Regions from separate parts of the Desulfitobacterium dichloroeliminans LMG P-21439 genome, predicted to be linked through region 2. Evidence: riboswitches for the same ligand, from Rfam matches in the RefSeq annotation. Region 2 holds a riboswitch; each other region holds the start of a gene.
What was found. A riboswitch is a leader RNA that binds a small molecule or an ion and turns the genes downstream of it on or off. The one in region 2 is predicted to bind cobalamin.
Positions count from the first base shown of each region.

Region 1: linked by a shared signal. The riboswitch ahead of cobT (nicotinate-nucleotide--dimethylbenzimidazole phosphoribosyltransferase) and the one ahead of DESDI_RS08650 (energy-coupling factor ABC transporter permease) in region 2 are both predicted to bind cobalamin.
Region 3: linked by a shared signal. The riboswitch ahead of DESDI_RS10875 (ABC transporter substrate-binding protein) and the one ahead of DESDI_RS08650 (energy-coupling factor ABC transporter permease) in region 2 are both predicted to bind cobalamin.

Region 1 is NC_019903.1:2,334,052-2,339,416, reverse strand. It holds gene cobU (bifunctional adenosylcobinamide kinase/adenosylcobinamide-phosphate guanylyltransferase) at 1-574, opposite strand, end outside; gene cobT (nicotinate-nucleotide--dimethylbenzimidazole phosphoribosyltransferase) at 601-1,740, opposite strand; cobalamin riboswitch at 1,843-2,021, opposite strand; gene DESDI_RS11010 (ATP-binding protein) at 2,138-3,529, shown strand; gene DESDI_RS11005 (GerAB/ArcD/ProY family transporter) at 3,766-4,866, shown strand; gene DESDI_RS11000 (spore germination protein) at 4,869-5,365, shown strand, end outside.
Region 2 is NC_019903.1:1,804,036-1,809,400, reverse strand. It holds gene DESDI_RS08665 (ATP-binding cassette domain-containing protein) at 1-233, opposite strand, end outside; gene cbiQ (cobalt ECF transporter T component CbiQ) at 358-1,128, opposite strand; gene DESDI_RS08655 (energy-coupling factor ABC transporter substrate-binding protein) at 1,180-1,488, opposite strand; gene DESDI_RS08650 (energy-coupling factor ABC transporter permease) at 1,492-2,232, opposite strand; cobalamin riboswitch at 2,354-2,539, opposite strand; gene DESDI_RS08645 (CoA-binding protein) at 2,701-3,090, shown strand; tRNA gene DESDI_RS08640 (tRNA-Gly) at 3,165-3,238, opposite strand; tRNA gene DESDI_RS08635 (tRNA-Ile) at 3,244-3,320, opposite strand; tRNA gene DESDI_RS08630 (tRNA-Asn) at 3,322-3,396, opposite strand; tRNA gene DESDI_RS08625 (tRNA-Ser) at 3,417-3,507, opposite strand; tRNA gene DESDI_RS08620 (tRNA-Leu) at 3,522-3,606, opposite strand; tRNA gene DESDI_RS08615 (tRNA-Thr) at 3,615-3,690, opposite strand; tRNA gene DESDI_RS08610 (tRNA-Arg) at 3,719-3,795, opposite strand; tRNA gene DESDI_RS08605 (tRNA-Gly) at 3,803-3,877, opposite strand; tRNA gene DESDI_RS08600 (tRNA-Lys) at 3,900-3,975, opposite strand; tRNA gene DESDI_RS08595 (tRNA-Gln) at 3,980-4,054, opposite strand; tRNA gene DESDI_RS08590 (tRNA-Met) at 4,094-4,168, opposite strand; tRNA gene DESDI_RS08585 (tRNA-Tyr) at 4,181-4,264, opposite strand; tRNA gene DESDI_RS08580 (tRNA-Asp) at 4,294-4,369, opposite strand; tRNA gene DESDI_RS08575 (tRNA-Val) at 4,376-4,451, opposite strand; tRNA gene DESDI_RS08570 (tRNA-Glu) at 4,457-4,532, opposite strand; gene DESDI_RS08565 (ribonuclease J) at 4,601-5,365, opposite strand, start outside.
Region 3 is NC_019903.1:2,306,377-2,311,741, reverse strand. It holds gene DESDI_RS18285 (ABC transporter ATP-binding protein) at 1-412, opposite strand, end outside; gene DESDI_RS10880 (FecCD family ABC transporter permease) at 414-1,454, opposite strand; gene DESDI_RS10875 (ABC transporter substrate-binding protein) at 1,556-2,521, opposite strand; cobalamin riboswitch at 2,641-2,783, opposite strand; gene DESDI_RS10870 (phasin family protein) at 2,961-3,260, shown strand; gene DESDI_RS10865 (ABC1 kinase family protein) at 3,297-4,973, shown strand; gene DESDI_RS10860 (HAD family hydrolase) at 5,058-5,365, shown strand, end outside.

The sequences.
Region 1 (5,365 bases), 530 kb from region 2:
CAGCGGCTTTGATTTCCACGGGATACCCGGCAACGACAGAATAAACCTTGGATGCACTCCGACCTAAAATTTGATTAGCTCGACCGGCGAGATCTCGATACACTCGAGATAAGGGATTATCGGGAACGATACCATTGCCTACCTCATTGGTTACCATAATGACCTGTGGTGTAATCTGCTGTGCTAAGCCGGAGACGGTTCTCACTTGCTCTAGTATCCATTGCTCTAATTCATTTAGGGCTTCGCTATATTCTCGCCCTTGGAGGGCCTTTTCCTCAGGGTAGCGCGAGAGAAGGAGATTCGACAACCATAGGGTGATGCAGTCCACCAAAATAACGCCTTTTTCTTGACGGTAGCGTTCCAAGACTTCAGCAAGAGCCAGAGGCTCTTCGACCAAGGCCCAGTGGGAAGGCCGTTGATTCTGGTGTTTCTTGACACGCAGAGCCATTTCTTCATCGTAGACTTGGGCGGTGGCAACATAGATAACAGGCTGACGGGGATGGGCAGCGAGAAGTTCAGCAAAGCTACTTTTCCCGCTGCGGGCGCCACCGGTAATAAGGACAAGATTAGACATAAGTTACCTCCGAATACTGGTTAGTTTTACTTATTGCTTACTCCTGCGGATTCAAAGGTGGCCATCTCTTTAAGAATATGGATCGAAGCATCTAGGAGATGGAAAGCGATCGCCGCTCCTGTTCCTTCGCCCAGTCTGAAGTCCAGGTGCATAATCGGTTTAAGCTCTAGTTGCTTTAGGGCAGCTACATGACCAATCTCCACAGAAGAATGAGAGGGAATCAGGTAGAAACGAGCTGCGGGACAAATTGACGTGGCAATGAGGGCGGCTGCTGTAGAGATGACGCCATCCAAAACGATGGGTACCTGGGAATGCGCTGCTTCAAGGATGGCTCCGGCCAGGGCGCCAATTTCCAGGCCACCAATCTTGCTGAGAACGTCTACCCCGTCCTGAGGATTCGGTTGATTGACTTGGATGGAACGGGTGATGACTTCTTGCTTATGGATTAAGGCGGCATCATCAAGACCGGTTCCGCGTCCGGTAACATCTTGGGCCGGCAAACCGGTGTAGAAGGAGATAATCGCGGCACTGGGAGTAGTATTCCCGATTCCTACTTCGCCGGTGGCTAAAACCCGGAAACCGGAATCAATGGCTTGTCGAGCGATTTTGGCACCTGTCAGCAAGGATTGCAGTGCCTCTTGACGACTCATTGCCGGCCCTTGAGCCATGTTATGGGTTCCATTCATCACCCGATGACGCATAAGCTCCGGAGGGTCTAAGGGGAAAGCCATTCCCACATCGGTGCAGATGACTTCCGCTTTAGCATGGCGAGAAAGCACATTGATCCCGGCACCGCCGTTTAAGAAATTATAAAACATCTGGGGGGTGACTTCTTGAGGAAAGGCACTGACCCCTTCTGCGACAACTCCGTGATCCCCGGCCATGACGAGAACCGCTTTCTTTTCAATCTCAGGCCATGGATTTCTTTGGATGCCACCTAAACGCTTGGCGATCTCCTCCAAGACTCCTAAGCTACCGAGAGGCTTGGTTAAGGAATCCAGACGTGTCTGCACAGCCTCCATAGCCTTTTTATCCAGGTCTTTAACACCTTGGACCAGTAGCTTTAAGGCTGCCTGACATTCTTCAAGGGAAGTCTCAGTCAAATTTTCACGAACATAAAATTTTTCCAGGAATAGTTTGTCTTGATTTAATTCTGTTTTACTCATCTTTAATCCTCTCCTTTTTAAATAAAAAAAATAAAGCCCCGCCACATATAAAGTGGTCGGGACTTTGCCTTCGTCGCCGCTGCTTTCCAAATACCCCCGGAAAGGCTTTCTTCATTCTTGGCAGGTCTCCTGGCTTCGACTCAAGCGCCTTAGACCTCCTTCCCAGCAAGCGCCAGTGGATCTAGTCAAGGCTCATCGTTCACAGTGATGGGTGCGCACCGGAATTACACCGGTTTCCCTATTCTCCCCAGTATGGGGCACCAAAGAATGGATTCATATTCTCTTAGTAATAGATTACCAAAAGCAAAGTTTTTGTCAAGAGAATAATTTGCTCTTTACTTCATGATTTTCAAGACTTATGATAATTTGCAAAGAGATAATAAGGATGTGCATCAAGATGAACATAACAAAGCTTACCCGTGTAGCCCTACTTATAGATGGCATGGTTGTTTTTCACGGTCTAAAAGAAGATCCTGTGATTGCTTCGTTTAAAAACCTCCTGCAAAAGACGGGCTCTATAGAGTGTGATCACACGGAAGTCTATCGAGAGTACCATCATTTCTGCTCCTTAGCGACCCAGGTCCATTGGCCGGAATATCTTTGGGACCGTATTATCCGGGATGAAAATGAACTCACCCGACAGGTGACACAGTATAGAGGGGGGCATGTACCTGAGCTTCGTAAGCTAGTCGGGCGTGATCTGCTCTGCTGGCGTGAGATTGCCCAGCTTACTGCTTCTGATATCAAGGACGTGATCCTTGCTCAAATGGAAAACCATGAGGTGGATCACCCCGGGCTTTGGCAAGAGGCACCTTTGGCTCCGCAGAGCTGGCCGACTTGGCCGGATTTTGCGGATAGGAGGACAAAGGTTCAGGGGCGTTCCAAGGTAACTTCTAGTAAGGAAGAGAATTATGCGGAGAATTATCTGCAAACTGCCCAGAGAACGCTTAAAGAGAGTCTTCGCGGCGGGAGTGCAGATGAGATGGTTGATGCTCTACTTGCTTATTATCAAGACATGGGTACAGGTTTATTTAATCAAAGCATGGCCATCAAATGGGGTGGCGACACTGGAAGGCTTGAGGGGGTAAAATCTGATCCCATGCGCAAGGGTCAGCTTATCAATCAAGAGCGTGAACAAGGGATTGTCTTAGAAAACACGGAATTTTTCTTAAATGGTTATCCCGCCAATAACATCATTCTCTATGGCAATCGAGGAACGGGAAAATCCTCCTTGGTCAAGGCCCTTCTTCAAGAATACTGTGAGCGTGGGCTGCGTTTAGTCGAATTATCCAAAACAGATTTGCAGGATTATCCCAAGATTATTCGCCTTCTTGGGAAGCAACCCCTCAGATTCATCATCTTCATCGATGATCTTTCCTTCGAAGATACCGAGTCGGATTATAAGAACTTGAAGACCCTGCTGGAAGGGGGCTTAGAAGGAAAACCTGAAAATGTGCTCATCTATGCCACCTCGAACCGCCGCCATTTAGTGCGGGAAACCTTCGGAGAGCGACAAGGGGATGAGGTTCATCGCCAGGATAATATGGAGGAAAAATTGTCCCTTTCCGATCGTTTTGGGATTACGGTAACCTTCCCGACCCCGGACCAAGCCGGCTATCTCAAGATCGTGGCAGAGTTAGCAGCACAGGAGGGGCTTCAGATTCCTCAAGAAGATTTGCGGCAGCAGGCTTTGCGTTGGGTCATGAATCATAATGCCCGCTCCGGGCGAACGGCCCGTCAGTTTGTGGATTTTCTAAGGGCAAAACAAAAGGCCATCTTGGAAAATTGAAGCTGGCTAAACTGGATTTTTTATAAAATTCACTTATAAAAAGGTGCTAAAAAAGATGATCCCTGTATTGGATAGGGATCATCTTTTTATATCCAAAAGGTTTCTATAGTGATTGTAGGACGTCATGTTTTGATTTGACTCCAACTACCTCATAATGGTGAGATTACCAAAAAGATGTATAAGATTGAGCAAGGTGCTTAAGCTAATACTAGAAAATAGGATGATGAGAGTGAGAAATGATGAAATATCGGGTGTCCAATCGACAGGTGTATTCAACCTTTGCCCTTACTATAGCACTATCCTTTGGTATTCCTAATCTTATCTTGCGAGAATTACACCAAGATTTCTGGCAACCCTTGTTAATCGCTTTAGCTATTGAGGTGTGCAGCGGCTGGTTGCTCTATAAAATGGGACTTAAATACCCAGGGTTAACAATGTTCGAATACAGTGAGAAAATCCTCGGAAAGTACTTAGGGAAGGTATGCACTTTTGTAATTAGCGCTTTTTTTATTGTGGTCACCATGCAGCTCGTTCAGTCGACGGTTGAGTTTTATATTTCAATAATTATGCCGGATACTCCCAGCTATGTTTTTCTGTTTTTTATACTCTTGGTTAGTACTTATGCAGTTTGCTCAGGAATTGAAATTATCATGAGTATGTCGGAAATCATCTGTTTAGTCGTAATCGCCTCATTTCTGTTTATCATTGTCTTCAATGTTAAGATGTTTAACATTGATAATATCGAGCCGATGTTCCAGCATAGCCTCTTGGAAATAGCTAAAGGGGTCATTCTACCGGCCTCATGGCTCGGGGTCTGTATCGTGATGGGAGTTCTCATGGCTTATCATAATAAACCCAAGGATATGTTTAAGATGAAGATCGGTGGAGTCCTAACCGGGTCATCAGTGCTGATAGCTCTCATCTTTGCGATTATTGCGGTACTGGGGGTAGAGGTAGGCTCCAGACAAGTCTACTCCATTTTGATTCTTGCCCAGATGGTCTCCGTGGGTGATTTCATTGAGAGAATGGAGGCTTTTCAAGTCGTCTCCTGGATGGCTGGGTCTTTTTTCAGCATCTCCTTATTTCATTATGCGAGCTCAGAGGGATTGAGACAGCTTCTTTCGAGAAAATCACGAAATGGATTAAGTTTTGTAGTGGCAATCTTTATTTTTTTAGTTTTTATATTTTTCTTGCCGACCATTCAAAACAAGACTTACTTTGTTTCTCATTTATTCTTGAAGTTTGCTTTGTGGATTGAATTAGGGGTGGTTGTAGGTCTTTTCGGAGTGTTTATTGTAAAAGAGAGAGTTAAGAAAGCGCTGAAGAAGAGGAATTAGCTATGAGCAATAACAAGCCGGTGCAGATTTCGGAGAGTCTCGAGAAAATTGAAAATCAGATACGCAGTATTTTTGGGAATAGTGCCGATCTTTCTATGCGTGAGTTTGGCCTGGGTTCTATGAATCAAGGCTTGCTGGTCTTTATCGAAGGGCTTGTGGAACAAGAATATATTAGCACCTCGATACTTAAGCCCCTTATGGATTTTTCACCACTTCGGGTAGGTGATATTCCTCCTCAACCGCTCGTGGATGTGCTCCGCAGGCAAGTCTTGATCAATAGCAAAATCGAAAAGGTAAATACCTATGAAGAGGTAACTAAAGGGTTGTTAGTAGGGAAAACGGCCCTTTTCCTCGAGCAGGCTGAGTCTGCTTTGCTGCTGAATACTTTTGGTGGTAAGACGCGCAGTGTTGATAAACCGGAAACAGAGGTTACCGTACGTGGGCCTCGGGAAGGATTTATCGAGAACCTTAGTACAAACACTTCACTACTGCGCAGAAA
Region 2 (5,365 bases):
ACGAGCCCCTTTCGGGAGTAATTCACAGGCTGATTATTAAAGAACACGATACCTGAAGAAGGCTTTACAATCCCATTTAGATGGTGAAACAGAGTGGACTTACCTGCCCCATTGCCCCCCAACAAAGCTGTAACATGCCCTTTCTTGATCTTTATGTTGACGTCTTTGAGAGCATGCGTCCCGTCAGGATAATAATAATGGAGATCTCTTAATTCTAATATAGTATCATTCATTCTATCTCTTCTTCCTCATCTAACGTCATCTCTATCCTGATCCGAAAATCCAGTTCCCGAACAGCTTGAACAGGGTTGAATTCCAACTAGTCGACGAATCACGACGAATTTAATTCGCGAAGTCCTACTTTAGTACACTAGCCAGTAAGATTAACAGCCCGTTAATACCAACAGCCATGTAAAGTAGCGATTTATTGCCAACATATTTTTCTTCCAGGACTCTAAGCTCTCCATCATATCCCCGAGCCTCCAAAGAAGTATATAATTCATTGGAACGCTTATAAGAGCGAATAAACAAAGCTGAAACTAGGCTCCCCATGGAACGATACCCTGAAACAAGGTTGACATAACCCAGTCGAGAATTTTGGGCGGTATACATGGTCCCTGCAGTTTCCAAAAGTACAAATATGAAACGATAAATTAGCTCCATCATTTCTATCATCAACTTAGGAAGTCGAAGTTTTCGAAGGACGGAAAACAAATCCACCATTGGGGTGCTCAGAGCAAGAAAATATAAGCAGGATACAGAGCCCAATACTCTAAAAAACAGATTAATGCTTTGCTGCAATCCGCTTTGAGTGATACCCAGCCAAAAATTTGCTACAGGTATGGCCAATATAAAATTCTGTTGATCGATTGAGAACCCAATCGCAATGGTAAAAGCACTTATTATTAAAAAGGCCATGGGTATCGATATTAATTTCAGAAAATATGGTAGGGGTGTGCCTCCACGTAGTATGACAATGCTACTCATGATTATTATTACAGCTATGGAGATAAGACGGTTATCCGCCCAAAGGCACACCCCCATCGTCAGGATGGCAAAGATAAATTTCTGCATCGGTTCGATGACCTTGAGCTGTGAAGCATAAGCATAAGTATCTGTATTAAGCATTTTTCACAGAGCTCCTTTCGCGCATCGTTCAGCAGTCACCGAATTCCGCTTCTAGTCCTTACTTCGTCCTTTAAGATATCCTAGACCAAAACCAATCACTCCAGCCCCAAGAGCAGCTTGAAGCGCAAAAAGTAAGCTTTCAATCTCTCCGCTGGCAGGCACAAAGAGTGGGGAAAACCAGGGGGCGTAGTCGGCTTGAAGGTTCATGATTTCTTCCTCTGCCAATCCATCTGCTCCGGAAAATTCAGCATTCTTGAGGAGAAACAAGGGTGTGACAGTTATAACGACAACACTCAATAGGAGCACAAGATTTACCTTCATACTGAATTTCTTTGTTTTTTCAACAACTGAATTCGCCATACCTTAGACCTCCTTTGTATAAAGCTTGAGATCTTTCATTTCTTCTTTGCCATAACTACTCAAGGCGTTAAAGATGATTACAGTTAGGATTCCCTCACTAATAGCTAGAGGAATCTGAGTCACTGCAAAAATCCCCATGAACTTGGCTAGAGAAACCGCAAAACCTCCCACTTCAGCCGGAAAAGCTAAAGCAAGTTGCACTGATGTCATAACATAAGTAGCTAAATCAGCTAATGACGCTGCCAAAAACACGCCCAGCCATTGAGGGCCTCTGAATTTTTGAACTAGCTTATAAACACCATAGGCCACAAAAGGGCCGACCACTGCCATTGAAAATGCATTTGCCCCGAGAGTCGTCAGACCTCCGTGGGCTAAAAGCAGAGCTTGAAACAAAAGCACAATTACCCCGATGACAGTCATCGCAGTAGGGCCAAAAAGAATCGCTCCAAAACCTACCCCAGTGGGATGTGAGCTACTCCCCGTAACCGAAGGTAGTTTCAAAGCCGATAGAACAAAGGCAAACGCTCCTGCCATAGCTAAGAGTATTTTTAAGCGAGGATTAGACGAAATGGTCTTTTTAATGGAGAATATCCCCAATACAACAAAAGGTATGGTTAAAGCACCCCAGGCAACTGCCCAGCCAGGTTGCAAAAATCCTTCCATAATATGCATAGCTGATGCTTTGTATGGAACACTAAGCAACATCAATAATAAGCCAATAAAGAGTTGTAAGCGCTTGGACATGGCCTCACTCCTTCAATCTTAATAGCACAAAAAGACCCTTTCCAACGGAAAGGGTCCTATCCTGAACTTGATACAAATATCTCGAACATGATATCTACCTCCCTAACATCCCGTAGGTTGCTTTGAACTATGGAGGCGAGCAGGTTTCCTGGCTTAAGTTCTTCATTAACCCACGTCTTCTCAGATAAACTCCAGTGACATTAGTGTGGATTAACTCCCTCTTACAGTGGCGGGCACCGCGTCAGATCGACTGACTTCCCTTAAGATTTTCCTTTCGGAAAATCTAACTCTTCCTCTTTTCAATTATAAGAACATTATAGCAAGTTTCTATACAAAATGTATATAATCAAGAAAAATCTTATCCATAATATATTGCCATTTTAAGGTGACGCATCGCATGTTGAACTTGCAGTTGTTATAATAGGAATATAACCCAATAGAAATATAAGAAGATTGAGGTGCGCAACAATGCAAAATAATATTCAAGAATGCTTAAATCAGGAAATTTGGGCGGTCGTCGGAGTATCATCGGATCCAGCCAAATTTGGCCACAAGGTTTATAAAAAACTGAAAAGAAGCGGCTACACTGTCTACCCCATCAATCCAAAGCTTTCTGAGATTGATGGAGAGCCTTGCTATCCCTCATTGAGCTCATTACCTACCCTGCCTGACGTAGTCAGTATAATCGTTCCACCCTCAGTAACTGAAAAAATAATCGATGAATGTGCTCAACTTGGCATCAAAAGAGTATGGATGCAACCCGGCGCAGAATGTCAAGAAGCGCTTCGTAAGGGACGCGAAAAAGGCTTAATGCTAGTTAGCAACGAATGTGTTTTGGTTCAAGCTCAACCAAGATAACAGGTTTTATATAATGATTCGGTATATATTACAACAAAAACCGCACTGATTTCAGTGCGGTTAAAATTTCTGTATGGAGCGGGTGATGAGAATCGAACTCACGTAACTAGCTTGGAAGGCTAGCGCTCTACCATTGAGCTACACCCGCAGGTGTGGTAGCAGGGGAGAGATTTGAACTCTCGAATGAGCGGGTATGAACCACTTGCCTTAGACCACTTGGCTACCCTGCCATGGCTCCCCGAGTAGGATTCGAACCTACAACCTACCGGTTAACAGCCGGTTGCTCCACCGTTGAGCTATCGAGGAATAGTGCTTTATATATTGACTGGCGGAGAAGGAGGGATTCGAACCCTCGCAGCAGTTACCCACTCTAACGGTTTAGCAAACCGTCCTCTTCAGCCACTTGAGTACTTCTCCGCAATATTTACTTATGGTGCGGAAGACGGGACTTGAACCCGTATGGAGTTACCCACACGCCCCTCAAACGTGCGCGTCTGCCAGTTCCGCCACTCCCGCATTGTTTATGGAGCCGTTAACCGGATTTGAACCGGTGACCTCATCCTTACCAAGGATGCGCTCTACCAACTGAGCTATAACGGCGTAAGGGATTGTTTAATACAATTTAAAATGGTGCGCTCGGAGAGATTCGAACTCCCGGCCTTCTGATTCGTAGTCAGACGCTCTATCCAGCTGAGCTACGAGCGCATTGTTTTGGAGCGGGTGACGAGATTCGAACTCGCGACTTTCACCTTGGCAAGGTGACACTCTACCACTGAGTTACACCCGCATCTCATTGCCTTGTTAGAAAATGGTGAGCCATCCGCGACTCGAACGCGGGACACCCTGATTAAAAGTCAGGTGCTCTACCGACTGAGCTAATGGCTCATAATGGCAGGGATGGCAGGATTCGAACCTACGAATGCCAGAGTCAAAGTCTGGTGCCTTACCGCTTGGCGACATCCCTACGCTTCTATTAAATCAACTTCCGTTGACTTAAAACCTTTGGTTGCGGGAGCCGGATTTGAACCGACGACCTTCGGGTTATGAGCCCGACGAGCTACCGCTGCTCCATCCCGCGACGTTTTTTTAGTGGTGGGCAGGGATGGATTCGAACCACCGTACCTTTCGGAACAGATTTACAGTCTGCCGCCTTTAACCACTCGGCCACCTACCCACTATGTGTTTCGCGCTATTAAATTAAAATGGCGACCCCGATCGGACTTGAACCGACGATCTCCTGCGTGACAGGCAGGCATGTTAACCACTACACCACGGGGCCGTATTTTGGTGGGCGATGACGGGATCGAACCGCCGACATCCTGCTTGTAAGGCAGGCGCTCTCCCAGCTGAGCTAATCGCCCTAATTTGGTGACCCATACGGGATTCGAACCCGTGTTACCGCCGTGAAAGGGCGGTGTCTTAGGCCGCTTGACCAATGGGCCATTTTCGCGGAACATTTGTTAGTATATCTGAATTGAACTTAAATGTCAATGGAATGTTTCGTTTAAACTTAAAGACCTTTAACCTCTTGAATAATAGGAATAATCATGGGTCGTCTCTTTGTTTTATCGTAAAGTTGTTTGCCAACCCCATCACGAATCTGGTTTTTAAGACTAGCCCATTCTCGAATGCCATTTTGCTGACACCGAGCCATAATTCTACGTGTGTTTTCCTTAACCTCATCAAGCATCGGTTCAGATTCCCTTACATAGACAAATCCTCGGGTAACAATATCCGGTCCTGACAAAATAGATCCATTAGCGCCATTTAAGGTCAGCACAATAATAAGGATCCCATCTTGTGAGAGTTGCTTGCGATCTCTCAATACTATATTACCCACATCGCCTATACCTAAGCCATCGATGAGAACTCGACCGGATGTTACTTTATCAGCAATTCTAGCGCCATGTCGAGTGAACTCGATAACATTGCCGATTTCGGCGATAAATGTATTTTCCTTTGGTATACCAAGTTCACCAGCAAGGTCCGCATGCTTCATAAGCATACGATACTCACCGTGCACAGGTAAGAAGTAACGGGGTTTAACCATGCTAATCATCAACTTTAATTCTTCCTGGCTTGCATGCCCAGATACGTGCATCCCCGAAATGTGCTCGTATATCACCTTTGCACCAAGCTTGAAAAGCATATCAATATTACGTGCAACAGCCTTCTCGTTACCGGGAATAGGTGATGCAGAAATGATTACGGTGTCCCCAGGGCTGATAGATATTTGACGATGGTCATGTTGAGCCATCCGCGTTAAAGCTGACAT
Region 3 (5,365 bases), 500 kb from region 2:
TTATCTTCTGCGAACGCTTAGTCCAGAGGTTCAGTTTTCTCAAGATGTTTTCAACGACAGCTTTATCCTGAGGACCCAAGTCGGAAAAAGGCTTTAACCAAGGAAAACGTCCCATGGAAACGACTTGCTCGACGGTAAAGGGCAGGGCAGGGGTGCCGTCTTGCTCTAAGACAGCAATTTGAAGGGCCAACTCCTTTGCTGAGTAGGAGGAAAGGGGGCGCCCGTTGAGAAGGATACTTCCAGAGGTTGGAGGAAGAATACCGCTAATGGTGCTGATTAAGGTTGATTTACCACTGCCATTAGGGCCGATAATACCGAACATATCCCCCTGTCCGATAGTGAATGAGAGGTCTTGCAAGACAGCAAGCTCCCCATAATGCTGATTAAGGTCTTGAATCTTATATAAGTTCATCTTAACCCCTCCTTAAACCGCTTTTTAATAAGTAGGCGAAAAAGGGAGCACCAACAAAGGCGGTAATCACGCCAATAGGAATCTCTTGAGATTGCAGAAGGGTACGGGCAATCGTATCAGACCATAAGAGAAAAGTTGCCCCAGCTAGGGTGGACACGGGCAAGAGAATTCGGTGGTCCGGTCCCACAAGTAGACGCATGAGATGAGGGATGATTAGTCCTACGAAGCCGATAATTCCGACGATTGATACAGCCGCTGTGGCTAACAAAGACCCTACCACAAGTATAGCTAGTTTTTTTCGCTCGACATTAATCCCCAGATGGGTAGCCGCCCGTTCACCTAAAGCGATGACGTTGAACTCTCTTTTCTGAAAGTGAAGATAGGTCAGTCCAAAAAGAAGATAGGGGAGAAGGATGAGGACATCCTGCCAAGTGCTGCTGGCCAAGCTTCCCATCATCCAGAAAATGATTTCCTGCATCTGCTGACCGGAAACTGCGATTAAGAAGGAAAGAAATGCTCCTAGTAGAGCCTGCACCACTACCCCGGCCAGAATTAAGGTTTCGCGTTCGAATTGCCCATTTTGCCTGGACAAGGAAAAGACAAAGGTCAAGGAAATCAGACCACCGGCAAAAGCGAAGAGAGGTAAGACCGATTGACCCAAGAAAGAGGAGGTCCGAAAAAAAAGAATAGCCGAGGCAGCGCCAAGGGCTGCTCCAGAGGATACGCCGAGGATATAAGGATCAGCCAAGGGATTTCTCAAAATCCCTTGGAAAGCAACTCCTGAGGTTGCTAACATGGCCCCAACGATTAAGGCTAAAAAAACCCGGGGGAGGCGTAAATTCCAAACAATAGATTCTTGAGCTACAGACCAGCTAGGATCAAGATTAATCAAGGGTAGCTGGTTCGCAATTATTTTCAAGGTCACACCCAGAGGAAGAGAAACCGAACCCATCATGACACAAAAAACAATGGAAAGTAAAAGGAGTAATGCTAAGCCCAAGGTCCAAGTCAGAGCCTTGGGGGACTTGTTTTTTAAGTTCAAGCCTTGTCATCCTCCTTTTACATAGTAACGCTCATTCTGGGAGCACATAGGGTATTTAAGGGCTTTGGTAATATTGAAAGTATTTAAAAGGGTTCACATATTTAGAAAAGTTCGGGATAAAGGGTTTGGGCGATGCTGGCCAAGCCATCAATGATTCTCGGTCCAGGTCGAGTGACCATATCACTATCCAGCGTATATACCCTAGCGTTTTTTATTGCGTCGAGGGATTGCCAGGCCGGACGTGCTAAGATGGTATCTTTCACATTCTCCATATAGTAAGAATAGGTTTCGAGAATGACTTGAGGATTTTTCGCGATGATTTGCTCCTCGCTATATTGTGCCCAATCCTTCACATCATGGGCAATGTTGATACCACCAGCTTTAACAATTAATTCATTGAGGAAGGTCCCTTCACCCGCTGTAAACAGCCCGGGGTCAACCTCGATCCAAACGTTAACTCGTTCGGAATCCTTGAGGGAGCTGATTTTATCAGCAATGGTCAGTTCCTTTTCTTTCATTACCTGAACTAATTCTTGAGCTTGTTCTTGAGTGTTTGTCAAATAACCCAGCTTTTCAATGGCTTGGTAAGTTACTGCGATGCTTTGGGGGTTGAGCTGAACCACAGGAAGCTTCAAACTGCGAATGGCGGATACGAGTTTTTCATCATGCATTCCCATAACCACTAAATCAGGGTTGAGCTGTAGGATTTGTTCCATGTTAGGGTTTAAACTATCTTCAAAAACAAACTCGACTTTATCTTGGATTCCTACGGGATAATTGTCATAGATGGTGACAGCTACGAGTTTGCTTTCAAGACCCAGAGCATATAGGATTTCCGTTGATGCAGGAGCTAAACAGACAATGCGCTGGGGCTCTGTGGTAAGTGTTGATTCTACCCTGGAATCGTCAGTATATGTCAGGGGATAGCTTGTTTGCTGAGCGGTCTCTTGCTCTGCAGTAGATTTCGGGGGCTGCGAGGTGTTAGAGATGCTCTGACAGCCGCTGATCAAAAGGAACGAAATAGAGAGGGCAATTAGTGTGAATAGAGACAGGGCTTTTTTATGCATAGATTATTTCTCCTTTGTACCGTCGATAAATACGTAAAATAAAAACCTTCTATCACGAGGATAAAAGGTTTTGCTGCACTATAGATTATTTTCGCAGCGCCTATTCCCTATCCTCGAGGATGGTCGCTCATGATTAGGCAGGTTCCTGACTTTAGAATGATGAATCATTCTATTTACAGTGGCGGGACCGTGCCGGAATTGAACCAGCTTCCCTTTTAACTCTTCCCGTAAGGGATAGAGAACCTAATCGCTAGAATATGTAGTTAAGGCAATTATAAAGCATTCAGCAATCAAAACCAAGAGAATTTTAGTAAAGAATAGGATAAGTGAAGAATAACTTTACATGAGTATCTATATTAGCAATTCTTAGAATCTTTTCCAATCAACGTGCTAATACTAAACTATAGTTTCACTCGGTACCGTCAGGAGGTAGTAAAAGATGAAAGATTTATTGAAGAAAGGTCTAGCTTTAGGTTTAGGATTTGCTATCGTAAGCAAAGAACAAATCGAAAAGACGATGGATGAGTTGGTTAAGAAAGGTGAACTATCGGCCAATGAATCCAAGGACTTGGTAGACGAGCTGATAAAAAAGGGTGAAGAACAGCAAAGTGAAATTAATACGAAGCTCAAAGAACAGGTTCAGCAAATTTTGAACGAGCTTAATCTTCCAAATAAAGCGGATATCGAAAGGCTGGAAAATCGCATCGCCCAGTTAGAAAAGGAACCATCTCAGGAGTAAATTATTAATATATTCCGGATGACTAGGGGAATCGGGATGATTAGTAGAAGAATACGTCATGCTCATCGTTATCGTGAAGTCGCAACAATCCTTGCTCGCAATGGTTTTGGCCTCATCCTTGAAGAGATGGGGCTTATTAATTTAATCTCATTTTCCAGGAGAATTTTGCGTAAGGAAGAAGAAGTGGATACCAAAACTCTTGGTGAGCGTTTGCGCAACGCTCTCGAGGAGTTGGGTCCTACCTATGTTAAAATCGGTCAAATTGCCAGCACAAGGCCAGATCTGATTCCTGATTATCTCATCAGGGAACTGGAAAAACTGCAAGACCAGGTTCCACCCTTTTCTTTTGCAGAAGTAACGCAAATTATTCGTGAGGAATTGGGAGCTGCTCCTCAGGAGGTTTTTCAGCATTTCGAGGAGAGACCACTGGCAGCGGCCTCCATCGGACAGGTTCACTATGCTGTACTTAAAACGGGGGAGAAGGTCGCTGTGAAAGTCCAACGCCCCCTGATCAGCGATACCATCGAGACTGATCTGGAGATTCTCTCAGATTTAGCGGCATTAGCAGAAAGACGAATGGACTGGGCAGCATTCTACCATGTACGCGACATGGTAGAAGAGTTTGCCACCTCTTTGCGCAATGAATTAGATTATGAGATTGAAGGTAGTAACGCAGAACGAGTCGGCAGACAATTTGTAGAGGATTCGTCCATTTACATCCCTAGAGTCTATAAAGAATACTCAAAAAAGAGAGTTTTAACCCTTGAATATATTCAAGGAGTAAAGCTCAGTCAATTTCAAGACCTAGCTGAGCTTGGTTATAATCGTAAGGTTCTCGCCGAGAATCTTATTAAAGCTATGTTTAAGCAAATTCTTATTGAAGGTTTTTTTCACGGAGATCCTCATCCAGGAAATATCTTCGTTCTGCCTGGACAAGTGATTGCATTAATCGACTTCGGTATGATTGGCAGGCTTTCACCCGATATGAAGGATCATTTTGCGTCTCTTGTCATCGGTATGATGCGACGCAAGACAGAGGACATGATCGAGGCTGTGTTTGCTATGGGGATTGTGCCAGAAGATATCGATCGTAAAATTCTGTTTCGGGACGTGGATCTCTTACGGGAAAAATATTTGGATGTGCCCTTAAGCGAGGTGCATCTCGGCAATGCCGTCAATGATCTATTTAAAGTGACCTTCAAACATCGGATTATTATCCCCACTGATCTGGTGTTACTGGGTAAATCCCTGCTGAGCCTAGAAGGGCTGGTCGAGCAACTGGATCCTGAAATCAGCATTATCGATATTGCTGAGCCTTTCGGAGAACAGCTGTTCCTCGAACGTTTAAATCCCGGCTTTATTGCCGAAAAGACCTATAGGCATGTCAAAGAGTACTTAGAATTGATGTTGGAACTTCCTAAACAAGCCAGAGGAATCTTCAATAGTATTCAACGGGGGAAGATCCGGGTGGAGATTTATCTACCTGAGTTAGCCACTTTCATACGCAAGCTGGATCGCATAAGCAATCAGCTTTCTTTCAGCATACTGTTATTATCCTTCAGCATTATGATGACCGGATTGATTATCGCCTCGGCACTGGGTAATGAGCCCTTGGTCTTCTGGAGGATTTCGGCCATCGAGGCTGGCTTTATTGTCACAGGGTTGATGTTCCTTCTGCTCCTCGTGTCGATTTTACGTTCAGGGAGATTTTGAACACACAGAAGTGACAAAAAAGATTAGGCAAGTTACAATTGAAGCAAAACCCATGAGACTAAGATAACTTAAAGGAGCATGCTAATGATTAATGGGATAATCTTCGATTTAGATGGAACTCTTGTCGATTCACTGGTGGATCTTGCTGATTCGATGAATAAAGTTCTCGCGAATAAGAGCTACCCTACCCATACCTTGGCAGAATATCAATATTTCATCGGCAATGGAATTCGCAATCTGGTTCGCAAGGCTTTGCCAGATACTGTGCAAAATGAGGTAGAGATTACTCAGTGTTTTGATGCCATGATGGAGGATTATGCCCAGCACTGTTTGGACAAAACCAAGCCTTATCCGGGAATAATTGAGCTTTTGGAGCAAATCAATCAAAGAGA